DNA from 3 places in the Streptococcus sp. HMSC34B10 genome. Region 1 is predicted to be linked to each of the others. Evidence: predicted binding sites of a transcription regulator. Region 1 holds the regulator's gene; each other region holds the start of a gene.
The links. The regulator NrdR, encoded in region 1, represses ribonucleotide reductase genes. The targets are predictions, from matches to a motif close to ACACNATATATNGTGT.
Positions count from the first base shown of each region.

Region 1 (5,239 bases):
ATAGAGATAGAGACCTTTACGGTTTTCTGGGTAATCATTAACAAATTTGATCATTCTATTTAGAACAGCTAAACGTGCAACATCATCACGATAAACATCTAAAAAGCTGACATTTTTCAAACTAGATGGTAAATTGATTAATTTTAGACGTTTCTTAATAGCTGCTTCTTTTTCAGCCGCAATCAGTTCCGGAGTTTCCTCATAGGATACATCTGCGTAACCATGGTTCATGACCAGGACAGGCTTGTAACCACGCGCGATATAGTCTGTATCTCCGCGAAGGAACTTATCACGCTCGGTGATGTATTGGTTAAACTTAGAGATACTACGATTCAATTCCTCTTGACTGAGAGATTCCTTCTGGATAAAAGCCGCAACATCAGGATCTTTTACAATCTGATGGACCAGGTCCTGGTATTGAAAACGGCTGGGATGACCTTTTAGCACATCTCCTACACTTTCCATCTATTCACCTCCATTATCTAATTTCGCTAATAATTCTAGGGTTTGGCGTTCCATTTCTTCCAATTCCTCAGCTGATGACGTGTTTTTATATTCTGGATTACTCCATTTAGGAACATTGGTTTTTGCCTGGCTTGTCTTCGCTGTTTTTGATTCTTGCCCCTTTTGATTTTTTTCTCTAATTCGAAGCACAGCCTCTTCAGCAGTTCTGACTTTGTTATAAGAGTAATCATTGGCCACTTTCATGGCATATTTTTCATTGAGATTGGCCGAATCAACCTTGTTGAAGGTCAAAAGTATAACGACATTGATAACTTCATCAAGCAAGCCTAGGTCTGCCATCTGTTTTAGCAAATCGCGTTCAGCTTGGATAATTCCTGCATTTCGGGTTTGTTTGATTCCCGCTAAAAATTCTAGGGCCGTTTTACTTTTAGCTTCTCGGATAATGGTCGCTTCCTTAGGACTAAAATCCGATGCAACAGGCTGTTGCGCTAATTTTTCACGCATACGCTTGATAGAAATGACTTGAGAAACTGCTGTTCCTTTTGCTAGCTGATAGGTTTCAAACCAGGTCCATTTTTTCTCATCAGCGATTTTAAATAACTCTAAAACATCTGACTGTTCATCTTGGAAACGGAGATTATCTCTCATCATGAGCTGACGAAAATGCTCCAAATCAAAATCATTCGTGAAATTAGCTCTTGCTGGCATCTCGTCATGACTAGCCATGTCCTCTATTTCTGGAAAGACCTGACTCAAAGGAACTGTCAAAGCTTCTCCGTCTGCAGACTCTTGACGCAAATCAGAAACTGCCGGCTCTCCAATTTTTTTCTCTAATAAGGTACGATAAACCGTATGACGCAAGAAATCTGAACCAGAAATCGTTGGATGAATAGCAATTTCATAAACGTCACCCTTTTGATAGAGGGTAACCAAGTTGAAGGCTGATAAAATTTTAAAAGCCTTTAAAAGCCTGTCCATTCCGAAATTAAGATGATTGAGAATCGCAGCAAAGAGATGTTCCTTTTGCCCATTATCCCAAAAGGCTAGGGTATAAAGGTAAAGACTCAGCGCATCCTGACCGATAATCGGGAGGTAGCACTGCACCAGAGATGTGGGATCTTGCGACACCCGATTATTCTTTAGAAAAGAAAAACGATCATTAGGCTTCATTTATTTTTCCTTTTTCTTCTTTGAAGATTGCGTAATTTGTTTGAGAAGATTTTCTAGCTCGCTCACGTCTTTAAAGCTACGATAGACACTAGCGAAACGAACGTAGGTGATTTCATCTAGTTCTGCCAATTCTTCCATAACGAGAGAACCGATATCCTCACTTTGAATTTCATTATCATTACGACTGAGGAGTTTTTGTTCGATACGACTAACGACCATACCAATCTCATCACTGGATACCGGACGTTTTTGGGCCGAACGAATAATCCCATTAAAGATTTTATCTCTTGAAAACTGCTCCCGTGTGCCATCTTTCTTAACGACAACCAAGGTTCTTTCTTCTACACGTTCATAGGTCGTAAAACGATGTTGGCATTCTTCGCACTCACGTCTTCTTCTAATCGTATTTCCTTCTTCGGCTTGACGGCTATCGATAACACTTGATTTAGTAGCGCCACATTTTGGACAACGCATGCCTTCCCCTCCTTGTCGTTTTCTTTTCATTATACCATTTTTTTAAGCAATTCCCAAAATAATTCTCCTTTTGGCTTGACAAGTTTTTTTGTTTAGTTGTATTATTTAAGTGATACAAAAAGAAATTGTTGAAAGGAGACCGTGATGTCCTGGACATTTGATAACAACAAACCCATTTATATGCAGATTATGGAAAAAATTAAATTACAAATTGTTTCACATAAACTCGAGCCTAATCAACAACTGCCAACTGTCAGAGAACTGGCTAGCGAGGCTGGCGTCAATCCAAACACTATTCAACGTGCCCTTTCAGATCTGGAAAGAGAAGGCTTCGTCTACACCAAGCGGACCGCAGGACGTTTTGTCACAGAAGATTTGGACTTAATCCGCCAATCCCGTAAACAACTATCCGTAGAACAACTGCAACAGTTTGTCACAGTCATGGTAGAATTTGGCTATGAAAAAGAAGAACTACCTATTGTTTTGAGAGATTATATTGAAGGAGTTTAAACTATGACCTTGTTAACGTTTGAAAATGTTTCAAAATTCTATGGAGCAAGCCCTGCTCTTCAAAATGTTTCCCTTGAAATCCCAGCTGGAAAGATCGTTGGTCTCCTCGGACCAAACGGTTCCGGAAAAACAACCCTGATTAAACTCATCAACGGTCTTCTTCAACCAGAACAAGGTCATATTCTCATCGATAATATGACTCCGAGTCCAGCCACAAAAGCCATTGTTTCTTACCTTCCAGATACAACTTATCTCAATGAACAAATGAAGGTCAAGGAAGCCCTAACCTATTTCAAGACCTTTTATAAAGATTTCAATCTACAACGTGCCCTCCACCTTCTTCGTGATCTCGGTATTGATGAAAATAGCCGCTTTAAAAAGCTTTCCAAAGGGACTAAGGAAAAGGTGCAACTCATCCTTGTCATGAGTCGAGAAGCACGACTATATATACTTGATGAGCCTATCGGTGGAGTAGACCCTGCTGCTCGTGACTATATCTTGAACACCATTATTAACAACTACTCTCAGACTTCAACTGTCATTATTTCAACGCACTTGATTTCTGATATTGAACCCATCTTGGATGAAATTATCTTCCTCAAAGATGGAAAAGTCGTTCGTCAAGGAAATGTAGATGATATCCGTTCTGAGACAGGAGAGTCCATCGACCAACTCTTCCGACATGAGTTTAAAGCTTAAGCAAAGGAGATTATTATGTTTTGGAATTTAGTTCGTTATGAATTTAAAAATGTCAATAAATGGTACCTTTCTCTCTACGGCGTTATCCTTGGAATTTCCGTTTTAATTGGTTACCAGTCTGGAGCTCTAGCCCAGTTAAAAAATGTCGATGACACCTTAATCTTTTTCTTTTTATCGCTTGTATTTGGTGGTTTGATGATCACGCTCTTTATCTCTACTCTCATTCTCATCATTCGGAGATTCAAGGGAAGTGTTTATGAGCGTCAAGGGTATCTGACACTGACACTTCCAGTATCTGAACACCATATTATTCTATCCAAACTCTTTGGTGCCTTTGTCTGGACCTTGCTTAGTTACATTGTTTTTGTAGCAAGCATCTCTATTATCATTTTCCTATCTCCTCTAGAAAAAGATTACATCTACATCTATCGTTTCTTCAGCATTCATTTATTTGAAGACTGGATTTACATCCCCTACCTTGTGTTCAATTCTGTCTTTGGTATCCTCTTGATTTATCTATCCATTTCCATTGGGCAACTCTTTAACGAATATCGTACAGCCCTTGCAGTTCTTGCTTACATTGTCATCAACATCATTTTAAGCTTTTTTGGAATTTTCTTCCGAATTGATAGTTTATTTGATTTGAATTTATATGGCAACAACTTTAATTGGTTTTTATACCTTCAAACGATCAAAGACTTGATTTTATCTATCATTGCCTATGTCGGAACCTACTATATCTTGAAAAACAAGGTCAACCTTCAATAACCATAAAAAGTCTAGCAAACACTGTTTTGCTAGACTTTTCTTAATTCTTTTTTCATGTGAATTATTTTACAAAAAAGAGTATAATAACTTTAATTGATTACTCTGATGAAAAGGGAGGGTTCATATCCATGCTAAGAAAATTTGTCACCAAAAAACACCTCACCCTGTATTTATTGTCAATTGTCATCACTTGGCTGGAAGCTATTATCACTCCCGCCTTAGTTCAGAATATCGTCGCTAGTTTTACCAATCAAGAGCTCAATCTCCTCTGGAAAGTACTTATCTTAGGGATTCTAGGAAACCTCATCCTTTTACTCGGCCTAGCTGGGAAACGATATTACTATGCACGAGTCATTACAGATTTCAAATTCGGAATGAAAAGTGCTATCTTTCATCGCTTTTTACATAGCTACCATATCTCTGAACAAGATATTTTATCTGATTTGGAAAATGATGTAAAGCAATTAGAAAACAACTACATCGAACCAACGGTTATCATCATTTCATCTATTGGTTTCACTTCAGTATCAATCATCTATGCCTTATGGACCAACTTCTATCTGGGATTGATCTTTATCCTCTTTTATTCCTTTCCTGTTCTCTGTAGCTCCATTGGTTCCAAACGATTAGATGCCCTGTCTGAAAATCGTTCTAAATCCAACCAGACTTATCTAGCTAGTTTAACCAACTTTATCGCAGGAAATCAACAAATCCGTCATTATCATGGACAGACTTTCTTTTTTAATCGCTATCAAGAGAAACTTAAATCCAGTCTAACTACAGAGATTGCCTATGAAAAGCAACGGACACTCAATAGTCTTGTGATTAACAGCATCGATGCCTTTTGCTCTGTCGCTCCAATTGTGATTGGTGGTTTCATGACCTACTATGGTCATCTCAGTGCTGCGAGCTTTGTAGCTATCTATCTCGTTTCCCACAACATAGGGTATCAGTTTCAAGAGCTAGCTTACTTCACCAACACCCGCAAATCTACCAACTACCTTCGCGAAAAATACCAGAAACTGTTAAATGAAAAGGACCCTAGCCTTCCACATCCAATCACAGATATTTACCCAATCCAATTACAAGAAATTAGTCTAGAAGCTGATGGACAAGCAATCCTAGCTCCGCTTTCACTGCATATCAAGCAAGG
Region 1 covers NZ_KV841551.1:43,042-48,280, reverse strand. Annotated here, with positions in the region: gene dnaI (primosomal protein DnaI) at 1-465, opposite strand, end outside; gene HMPREF3237_RS03535 (replication initiation and membrane attachment family protein) at 466-1,635, opposite strand; gene nrdR (transcriptional regulator NrdR) at 1,636-2,109, opposite strand; gene HMPREF3237_RS03525 (GntR family transcriptional regulator) at 2,254-2,619, shown strand; gene HMPREF3237_RS03520 (ABC transporter ATP-binding protein) at 2,623-3,318, shown strand; gene HMPREF3237_RS03515 (hypothetical protein) at 3,334-4,086, shown strand; gene HMPREF3237_RS03510 (streptosactin export ABC transporter GggC) at 4,215-5,239, shown strand, end outside.

Region 2 (5,239 bases), on a different contig from region 1:
CCAAGCGAAACAGTCGCACGACGATTCTTAAAGAGTTGGTCAACACTTTCTTCCTTCCCAAGGCGATGACCAAAAGCTCCATATTGATAGAGGATAGGCGCATTAGCTGGAGTTGCCTCTTTCGTACGTTCCACTCGATAAACAAGTGCATCTTCAGCAATATTCATTCGTTCATTAAAGATTTCCCAGAACTTATTCATATCGCCTTCGGATTCAAGAGCAATACGTGGAAGATTGACCGTTACAACACCTAAGTTCATACGGCCTGAATTAACTTCTACCCCGTTTTCATCCTTCCATCCTTGAAGGAAAGAACGGCATCCCATTGGAACCTTGAAAGAACCTGTCAGCTCAACAATTTTATCGTAAGACAAAACATCCGGATACATCCGCTTGGTAGCGCACTCTAAAGCCAACTGCTTAATATCGTAGTTCGGAGTTCCTTCTTCTAAGTTTAATCCTCTTTTAAGGGTGAAGATTAGTTTAGGGAAGATAGCTGTACGGTGTTCTGAACCAAGACCTTTAATTCGAATATTCAAAATTGCCTTTTGAATTTCACGTTCAAAACGACTGGTTCCTAGACCAAAACCAAGCGATGTAAATGGTGTTTGCCCATTTGATGTGAAGAGAGTATTGATTTCATATTCAAGAGACTGCATGGCATCATAGATGTCTTTCTTTGTCTTTTTCCATGCATAATCTTCACGTTTTTCTGGCAACACCCATTCCTCTGCATCTTTGAGGTGTTTTTGATAATTTTTTTCTGCATAAGGCGCCAGAACTTCATCGATACGGTCAGCCGAGCAGCCACCATATTGGCTTGAAGCAACATTTGCGATGATCTGTGAAATCTGCGCTGTCGCAGTTTGGATAGACTTAGGGCTCTCTACCTCGGCATTCCCAATCTTGAAACCATTAGCAAGCATACCTTTGAAATCAATCAAACAACAGTTTGTCATCGGTGTGTAAGGGCTGTAGTCCAAATCGTGATAGTGGATATCTCCTTTTTGATGAGCATTGGCTACATGCTTAGGCAACATTTGCAAACCGATGGATTTTCCTACAATCCCTGCTGTTAAATCACGCTGGGTATTAAAGACATCACTATCCTTATTAGCATTTTCATTGACAACGGACTGATCTTTATTGAGAAGCTTATGAATGCTAAAGTTGATATCTGTCGCTTTTGAGCGCTCAAAATCCCTTTGAGTCCGATAAGTGATATACTCCTCAGCCAAGGCATACTCTTTAGCTTCCAACAACTCATGTTCTACGATGTTTTGGATTTCATAGATTTTTACACCTTGTGGGAAGCGGCTGTGAATCTCTGCGACAATACGCTCAACGAGAGTACTAAGTCGCTTTTCGACCAAGGGAGTCACATCCATAACCTTTTCAGCAGCCTTATGAAGCGCTTTGTCAATCTTATCTACATCAAAAATGACACGTCTGCCGTCACGCTTTTCAACGAATAAAGTTGGAGCAGGGGCAGCCTTCTCTTCCAGTACAATCATATCCACACCCTTTTCTTAAATATAATATTGATTCTAAAAAGTATTATATCACTAAAAAAATAAAAATCAATATCTTGTGTAAGAAAATAAAAATTTTTAAAAATTACACAAGATATTGATAGTTTTTATTTTAGTTTGTAGAGTTTGAAATCTTTAAATTCACCTTGAACCGCTTGATAATTTTCAGCTAGAAGCTGCTCAACTTCTGTCCATAGGGGTGTTTTTGTATTTACGACAATCATCTTTGGTTGATTATCTCGCAGATCATTTACAAGTTTGGTCCGATTTGCATCAAGTCCTGTATGCAATCTAGGCGATAGCAACTGACTAGCTGATAAGCGCTCGCTAGCCTTATAACTGCCTGTATGATTGTCCCAGACATAGATACGATCTGTAGCCTGTGTTTCGCCTTTAATCTTAGCTTCAATGCTTGTACGTTCTTGATATTGCTCTGCATGAAGCACATAGCGTGAGACTATAGGAGCTAAAAATAGGTAAACTAGGGCCAAAATTGGTAAATAGGCATTTCCTTTTACAAAAGTTCCCCATACTGATGTTTCTTCTCTGCGTCTTCTACGACGATTGGCTCCTTCTGGTTTCTCTGTACGAATTCGCGTTATTAGAAGAAGCGACAAGAAAGGTAGTAATTCAACCATACGGCTACCATGGATGAGATCTGTAGAAAAAATTTCTAGACCTAACGCTAAAACGACCGCTATTGCAGCAAACACTGATAAAACTGACTGCTTTAATGGTTTCGATTGGAAAAGGCCTATAAATGCCAGCGTCAAGGCTCCAAGAGCAATTGCCAACAATCCATAGAAGAGAAGGTTATCTAATAAACTTGGGTTAGATACAAAATTCAAACTATCTATTGGGTAGAGGATTTGACTAATCGCATTTCCGAAACTTCCCTTATAAACCGTATAGTAACCAATCGGATAAAAGAAAATTGAAAAACCAAGGCCCGCTGCAAAGAATTGATAAAGACCATGAGTTAAGTTGTTACGGCCAACATTAAAAGATGTTACAGCAAAAAATAAAACAAATGCAAACAAGATTGTAACTAAAGGTGCAAAGAAAAATGCTAGAGCCAAGACAATTCCAATGAGGATGAAACCTTTATCATGACCTGGTTCTGCCAAATAGGCAGTCACTAAACTGAGGGCATAGAACAAGAATGGGAGGGCAAGAATAGTTGCATAGCCACCACCAAAGCTAAGAACACTAGCCAGGACATAAAAGACCGTCAACACTTGTTGCGATTGCTGATTTTGTTCCGTCAGATTGTAAGCCGAATGAAAAAGAAAGAATCCAGCACCTACTAAGGCCAACCAATTAAAAACAGCAAACAAAATACTGCCCTTGGTTAAATACTGTAAAAAGTAATAGAGGAGACCACTAGTTCCAAAATAGTCTGTGTAGATATCTCCCCCTTGGTGCATAGCCCATCCGATATAAAAATCTTGTGCCTGCTCTGGGCTAGTTAGTCCTAGCAAGAAAGGAAGAACTACAGATACAAGTACAACTAGAGTGCTCCAGATTAGGATTTTAAATAATGGTAAGGGAGCAAATGAACTTGGTTCATCCTCGAAACGCTCCTCTCTCCCAACTAAATCATCCTGAATTCCCGTCCAAGATGGAGTTGGTTCCTCTTCTAATCTGCCATATACGTTCATTCATTCTCTCCTGTCGTTTAATTTGTTCTAGTATATCAAAAAGTCTAGTTCTTGTCAGCCTGTGGCGAACGCTTACGCAATTTTTCAGACAAAGAAACAAAACGTTCAACCTCATAAAAACGATGATAAGGAGACTTCTTATAATGGTCTAAAAAGGCTTTTTCTTCTACAGTTAACATCGTCATCCCTCCTTTTCTCTTCATTCGAAAAAAAGAGGAAAAATCTAAAAAACTGAATTCCCCAAAAGAGAATTCAGTGAGATGCAATTAGTCAGCATTTTTTTCTTGATTCCTAGAAATACTTCGATTTTTACCTTCCAGATACACCATGAGGATAGAAATGTCCGCTGGATTGACACCAGAAATTCGACTGGCTTGACCAATCGTTTCTGGATTGATGAGCTTGAACTTCTGGCGAGCTTCAGTCGCGATCGAGTCAATATCATCCCAATCGATGTTGGCTGGAATGCGTTTTTCTTCCATCCGTTTCATCTTGGCAACTTGATCCATGGCTTTTGAAATATAGCCTTCGTACTTGATTTCTGTCTCAATCAATTCGATAATCTTGTCATCCAAATCCTCAGCAGCTGGTCCGATGAAGGCCACCACATCTTGGTAAGAAACTTCTGGACGACGAAGAAACTCCTTGGCAGTCACCGCATCTGTCAATGGTTTGAAGCCCATTGCAGCAACTTTCTCATTCGTTTCCTTTACAGGTTTTAACTTAATGCTTTCCAAGCGCTTCATTTCATTTTCAAATTGATTTTTCTTGATTTCAAAGCGCGTCCAGCGTTCATCGTCAACAAGGCCAATCTCACGTCCCATCTCTGTCAAGCGCATGTCCGCATTGTCATGACGGAGAATAAGACGGTATTCAGCACGACTAGTCAAGAGACGGTAAGGTTCAACAGTTCCCTTGGTTACCAAGTCATCAATCATGACCCCAATGTAACCATCACTTCGCTTCAAAATCAACTCAGGTTTCCCTTGGATTTTCAAAGCCGCATTAATTCCAGCGATAATCCCTTGGCCTGCTGCTTCTTCGTAACCAGACGTTCCGTTGGTCTGACCAGCTGTGAAAAGTCCTGAGATTTTCTTGGTTTCAAGTGTCGCTCGCAATTGATGAGGCAAGACCATATCATACTCGATTGCATAACCGGTACGCATCATCTCAGCATTTTCCAAGCCTTTGATAGAATGGACTAAATCACGTTGTACATCTTCAGGAAGACTCGTTGACAAGCCTTGCACGTAAACCTCTTCAGTATCTCGGCCTTCAGGCTCAAGGAAGAGTTGGTGACGTTCTTTGTCCGCAAAACGCACAATCTTGTCTTCAATAGATGGGCAATAGCGAGGACCTACTCCCTTTACAACCCCTGTAAACATCGGCGCACGGTAAAGATTATTTTGAATAATTTCATGGCTATGACCATTCGTATAGGTCAACCAACACGGCACTTGATCTTTTAGATAGTCTTCATCACGTGATGTGTAGGAGAAGTGGTTTGGTGTTTCATCTCCTGGCTGAATCTCTGTTTCGTCATAGTTGATAGAAGAAGCTTTGACACGAGGGGGTGTCCCTGTCTTGAAACGCCCAATTTCTAGGCCTAACTCTTTGAGATTATCTGCTAAATTAACAGATGCTAGACTGTGATTCGGACCTGACGAATACTTGAGATCCCCGATGATAATTTCTCCACGAAGGGCAGTCCCCGTGGTTACGATAACGGCCTTTGCACCGTATTCTTGATGAGTCGCTGTCCGAACACCGAAAACCTTGCCATCTTCTACCAAAATCTCGTCAATCATAGTTTGACGGAGAGTGAGATTTTCTTGATTTTCAACCGTTTTGCGCATTTCCTTAGAGTAAAGCTCCTTGTCAGCTTGCGCACGAAGGGCACGTACCGCAGGACCTTTACCAGTGTTGAGCATTTTCATTTGGATATAGGTCTTGTCTATGTTCTTAGCCATTTCGCCACCAAGTGCGTCTACTTCACGGACAACAATCCCCTTTGCAGAACCACCAATTGATGGATTACAAGGCATA
Region 2 covers NZ_KV841546.1:45,642-50,880, reverse strand. Annotated here, with positions in the region: gene nrdD (anaerobic ribonucleoside-triphosphate reductase) at 1-1,514, opposite strand, end outside; gene HMPREF3237_RS01615 (damage-inducible protein CinA) at 1,640-3,193, opposite strand; gene HMPREF3237_RS09045 (hypothetical protein) at 3,238-3,372, opposite strand; gene mnmG (tRNA uridine-5-carboxymethylaminomethyl(34) synthesis enzyme MnmG) at 3,460-5,239, opposite strand, start outside.
Region 2: nrdD (anaerobic ribonucleoside-triphosphate reductase) is a predicted target of NrdR. The motif match lies at 1,579-1,594, and genes of this name have one in related genera.

Region 3 (5,239 bases), on a different contig from region 1:
GGATTGACATCGTCTGCTGAGTCAGGAAAGAGCGGATCTTGTCCTAGATTCATAAGAGCTTTATTGGCGTTGTAACGAAGGAAAGTTTTAACCTCTTCAGTCCAACCAACAGTATCATAAAGGCTTTCTGTATATCCTTCCTCATTTTCATAAAGTGTGTAGAGAAGGTCATACATCCAGTCTTTTAACTTTTCTTGTTCATCTTGAGGTAATTCATTGAAGCCTAGTTGGAATTTATAACCGATATAAGTACCATGAACAGATTCATCACGAATAATGAGTTTGATAATCTCAGCAACGTTAGCTAACTTGTTATTTCCTAGATAATAGAGCGGAGTGAAGAAACCAGAATAAAAGAGGAATGTTTCAAGAAATACACTGGCTACTTTCTTTTCAAGAGGAGTACCGTTTTGATAAATTTCATTAATGATTTGTGCTTTTTTCTGAAGATATGGATTTGTATCAGTCCACTCAAAGATTTCTTCAATTTCAGATTTAGTATTCAAGGTTGAGAAAATCGAAGAATAAGATTTAGCATGGACTGATTCCATAAATTGAATGTTGTTAAAAACTGCTTCTTCGTGAGGAGTACGGATATCAGCACGTAGAGCATTAACCCCAGTTTCAGACTGCATAGTATCCAAAAGTGTTAAACCACCAAAGACTTTTCCTACTAAGTCTTTTTCTTTATTAGACAACTTCCTCCAATCATCTAAGTCGTTTGACAAAGGAATACGAGTATCGAGCCAAAATTGCTCCGTCAGCTTTTCCCAAGTTGATTTATCAATGACATCTTCGATGGCATTCCAGTTAATGGCTTTGTAGTAAGTTTCCATTACAAATCTCTTTCTTTAATGTTAATCAATAAAATAATAATGAATCCCAGTAATAAGGTTTAGTGAGTTCTTAAATCACACAACTTTCACATTGGTTAGCGCCAACTTCTCCACCGTCATCTGTATAGGTACGAACGTAGTAGATAGATTTAATTCCCTTATTAAAGGCATAATTACGAAGGATAGAAAGGTCACGTGTCGTTTGTTTGTTTTCTGATTTCCATTCGTAAAGTCCTTGTGGAATATCACTGCGCATGAAGAGTGTGAGTGAAAGTCCTTGGTCTACGTGCTCAGTTGCGGCAGCGTAAACATCAATTACTTTACGCATGTCCATATCGTATGCAGAAGTATAGTAAGGAATGGTGTCTGTTGACAATCCTGCAGCAGGATAGTAAATCTTACCGATTTTCTTCTCTTGACGTTCTTCAATCCGTTGAGTGATTGGGTGGATAGAAGCAGAAACATCGTTGATGTAGCTGATAGAACCGTTTGGTGCTACAGCAAGGCGGTTTTGGTGGTAAAGACCATCCACTTTAACTTTATCACGAAGTTCAGCCCAATCAGCAGCACTTGGGATAAAGACATCTTTGAAGAGTTCTTTGATACGATCAGATTTTGGAACAAACTCTCCAGTTACATACTTATCAAAATAAGTCCCGTTGGCATAGTCTGATTTTTCAAAGTTGTGGAAGGTAATGCCGCGTTCACGTGCGATATTGTTTGATTCTACGAGAGTCCAGTAATTCATGAGCATAAAGTAGATGCTGGTAAATTCAACAGACTCAGGTGATCCATACTCAATTAGTTGTTGAGCTAGATAACTGTGAAGTCCCATAGCCCCAAGACCAAAGGTGTGTGCTTGGCTATTTCCATGGTCTATAGTAGGAACAGCAACGATATGAGAACTATCTGTAACGAAAGTCAAAGCACGTACCATAGCTCGAATAGAGCGACCAAAGTCAGGTGAAGTCATCATGTTGACCACGTTTGTTGAACCAAGGTTACATGAAACGTCAGTACCCATTTTAAGGAATTCTTGAGCATCGTTGATTAAGCTCGGTTCTTGGACTTGAAGAATTTCAGAACACAAGTTACTCATGATGATTTTACCATCGACTGGATTAGCGCGGTTAGCAGTATCGATGTTGACTACATAAGGATAGCCAGATTCTTGTTGCAATTTAGAAATTTCTGTTTCCAAATCACGCGCCTTTATTTTTGTCTTGCGGATGTTTGGATTTGCCACCAATTCATCGTATTTTTCAGTGATATCAATATAGTTGAAAGGTACGCCATACTCTTTTTCAACAGAATAAGGACTGAAGAGATACATTTCTTCGTTTTTACGTGCTAATTCGTAGAATTTATCTGGTACCACAACACCAAGTGATAAAGTCTTCACACGAACTTTTTCATCGGCATTTTCTTTCTTAGTAGAAAGGAAGGCAATAATGTCTGGGTGGAAGACGTTGAGGTAGACCACACCTGCACCCTGACGTTGTCCCAGTTGGTTTGAGTAAGAGAAGCTGTCTTCGAAGAGTTTCATAACTGGTACGACACCAGAGGCAGCACCTTCATATCCTTTGATAGGAGCTCCAGCTTCACGAAGGTTGCTGAGTGAAATCCCTACACCACCACCGATACGTGAAAGTTGAAGAGCCGAGTTGATAGAACGTCCGATAGAGTTCATATCATCTGTAACCTGGATCAAGAAACAGGATACCAATTCACCACGACGTGCACGCCCTGCATTTAAGAAAGATGGTGTAGCAGGTTGGTAGCGTTGGTGGATGATTTCATTGGCAATATCAATTGCGATAGTTTCATTGCCATCAGCAAAGTAAAGAGCGTTAAAGAAGACACGGTCTTCCATGCTCTCAAGATAGTATTCCCCATCATTAGTTTTCAAGGCATATTGATTGTAAAACTTGTATGCTGCCATGAATGACTTGAATTGGAAGTTTTGATCTTTAATAAATTGATAAAGCTCTTCTAAGAATTCTGGACGATATTTCTTGATAAATGCTGTTTCGATATAGTCTTGTTTGATGAGGTAATCAATTTTATCTCTGATAGAATCAAATACCATTGAGTTAGGCTCAACATTTTCTTTAAAGAATGCATCCAAAGCTTCTTTATCTTTATGAAGCATAATTTGACCATTAACTGGACGGTTAATTTCATTATTTAGACGGAAGTAAGTTACATCCTCGAGTTGTTTTAATCCCATAAAATTCCCTTTAATTCATTACAAAAGAAAGGCTTCTAAGATTGACATAGAAGCTTTGAGTCCTGATTGTTAAGCAAGTTTTTTGAGTTTTGCTGGTTGGAACCCAGAGAAAACTTCAGTCGGTGTTTGGATGATAGGAGCAGCGCTAAAGCCGAGCTCTTTAACTTGTTCAATAAATTCAGGTTGTTCGTCAAGATTGATTTCGCGATATGTGATGTTGTTACTATCTAAGAATCGTTTGGTCATTTTACATTGAACACAATTATTTTTAGAATAAACGGTTACCATTCTGTAACTCCCCTTTCAAAATTTAATTACTTCTTAAGTATATCAGAAAAAAAATCTTTGTCAACGAAGAAGAACTAAATATTGTAGATTTTTTTAGATAAGAGATAATTAAACACAATATATAGTGTTTGTAAAAAATAAAACCCATAAATAACAGCGTTTTCTAAATGTTAAAAATATAAAAAACTACATGATGTATTTTGATATATAAAATAGAAGATTTTCAGCAAGTTATCTGAAAGGAAAAAGAAGAAATCCCATAAAACACTTGAAAAAAATCACAGAAGGTGATATAATACCAAATTGTAAGGGTTATCAGATATAACTCAAAAAAGAAAGAACAAAAGGAGAGTCAAACTATGGCTTCTAAAGATTTCCACGTAGTGGCAGAAACAGGTATTCACGCACGTCCAGCAACATTGTTGGTACAAACTGCTAGCAAATTTGCTTCAGATATTACTCTTGAATACAAAGGTAAATCAGTTAACCTTAAATCAATCATGGGTGTTATGAGTCTTGGTGTTGGCCAAGGTGCAGACGTTACAATCTCTGCTGAAGGTGCAGACGCTGATGATGCTATCGCTGCAATCTCAGAAACAATGGAAAAAGAAGGATTGGCATAAGAATATGACAGAAATGCTTAAAGGAATCGCAGCATCTGATGGTGTTGCAGTTGCTAAAGCATATCTACTCGTTCAACCGGATTTATCATTCGAGACTGTTACAGTCGAAGATACAAATGCAGAAGAGGCTCGTTTGGATGATGCTCTTGAAGCTTCTCAAAACGAGCTTTCTCTTATCCGCGAGAAGGCTGTAGGTACGCTTGGTGAAGAGGCAGCGCAAGTATTTGACGCTCACTTAATGGTTCTTGCTGACCCAGAATTGATTGGTCAAATTAAAGAAACAATTCGTGCTAAAAAAGTAAATGCTGAAGCAGGTCTGAAAGAAGTAACAGACATGTTTATCACGATTTTTGAAGGAATGGAAGATAACCCATACATGCAAGAGCGCGCAGCGGATATCCGCGACGTTACAAAACGTGTTTTGGCAAACCTTCTTGGTAAGAAATTACCGAACCCTGCTTCTATTAATGAAGAAGTGATTGTGATTGCACATGACTTGACTCCATCTGATACTGCTCAATTGGACAAAAATTTCGTAAAAGCTTTTGTAACAAACATTGGTGGTCGTACAAGCCACTCAGCAATCATGGCTCGTACACTTGAAATTGCTGCTGTATTGGGGACAAACAACATTACTGAACTTGTCAAAGATGGCGACATTTTGGCAGTTTCAGGTATTACTGGTGAAGTTGTTATCAACCCAAGTGAAGAGCAAATTGCTGAATTTAAAGCAGCTGGTGAAGCTTATGCGAAACAGAAAGCTGAATGGGCTCTCCTTAAAGATGCTAAAACAGTAACAGCTGATGGTAAACACTTCGAGTTGGCTGCCAACATTGGTACACCTAAAGACGTAGAAGGTGTTAATCATAATGGTGCAGAAGCTGTTGGTCTTTATCGTACAGAATTCTTGTACATGGACTCTCAAGATTTCCCAACTGAAGACGACCAATATGAAGCGTACAAAGCAGTTCTTGAAGGTATGAACGGTAAACCTGTTGTCGTTCGTACAATGGATATTGGTGGGGATAAAGAGCTTCCTTACTTCGATCTACCTAAAGAAATGAACCCATTCTTGGGTTACCGTGCTTTGCGTATTTCTATCTCTGAAACTGGTAACCAAATGTTCCGTACACAATTGCGTGCTTTGCTTCGTGCATCTGTTCACGGTAAATTGCGTATCATGTTCCCAATGGTTGCTTTGTTGAAAGAATTCCGTACAGCTAAAGGTATTTTGGAAGAAGAAAAGGCTAAATTGCTTGCTG
Region 3 covers NZ_KV841553.1:124,160-129,398, reverse strand. Annotated here, with positions in the region: gene nrdF (class 1b ribonucleoside-diphosphate reductase subunit beta) at 1-836, opposite strand, end outside; gene nrdE (class 1b ribonucleoside-diphosphate reductase subunit alpha) at 907-3,066, opposite strand; gene nrdH (glutaredoxin-like protein NrdH) at 3,136-3,354, opposite strand; gene HMPREF3237_RS04915 (phosphocarrier protein HPr) at 3,714-3,977, shown strand; gene ptsP (phosphoenolpyruvate--protein phosphotransferase) at 3,982-5,239, shown strand, end outside.
Region 3: nrdH (glutaredoxin-like protein NrdH) is a predicted target of NrdR. The motif match lies at 3,467-3,482, and genes of this name have one in related genera.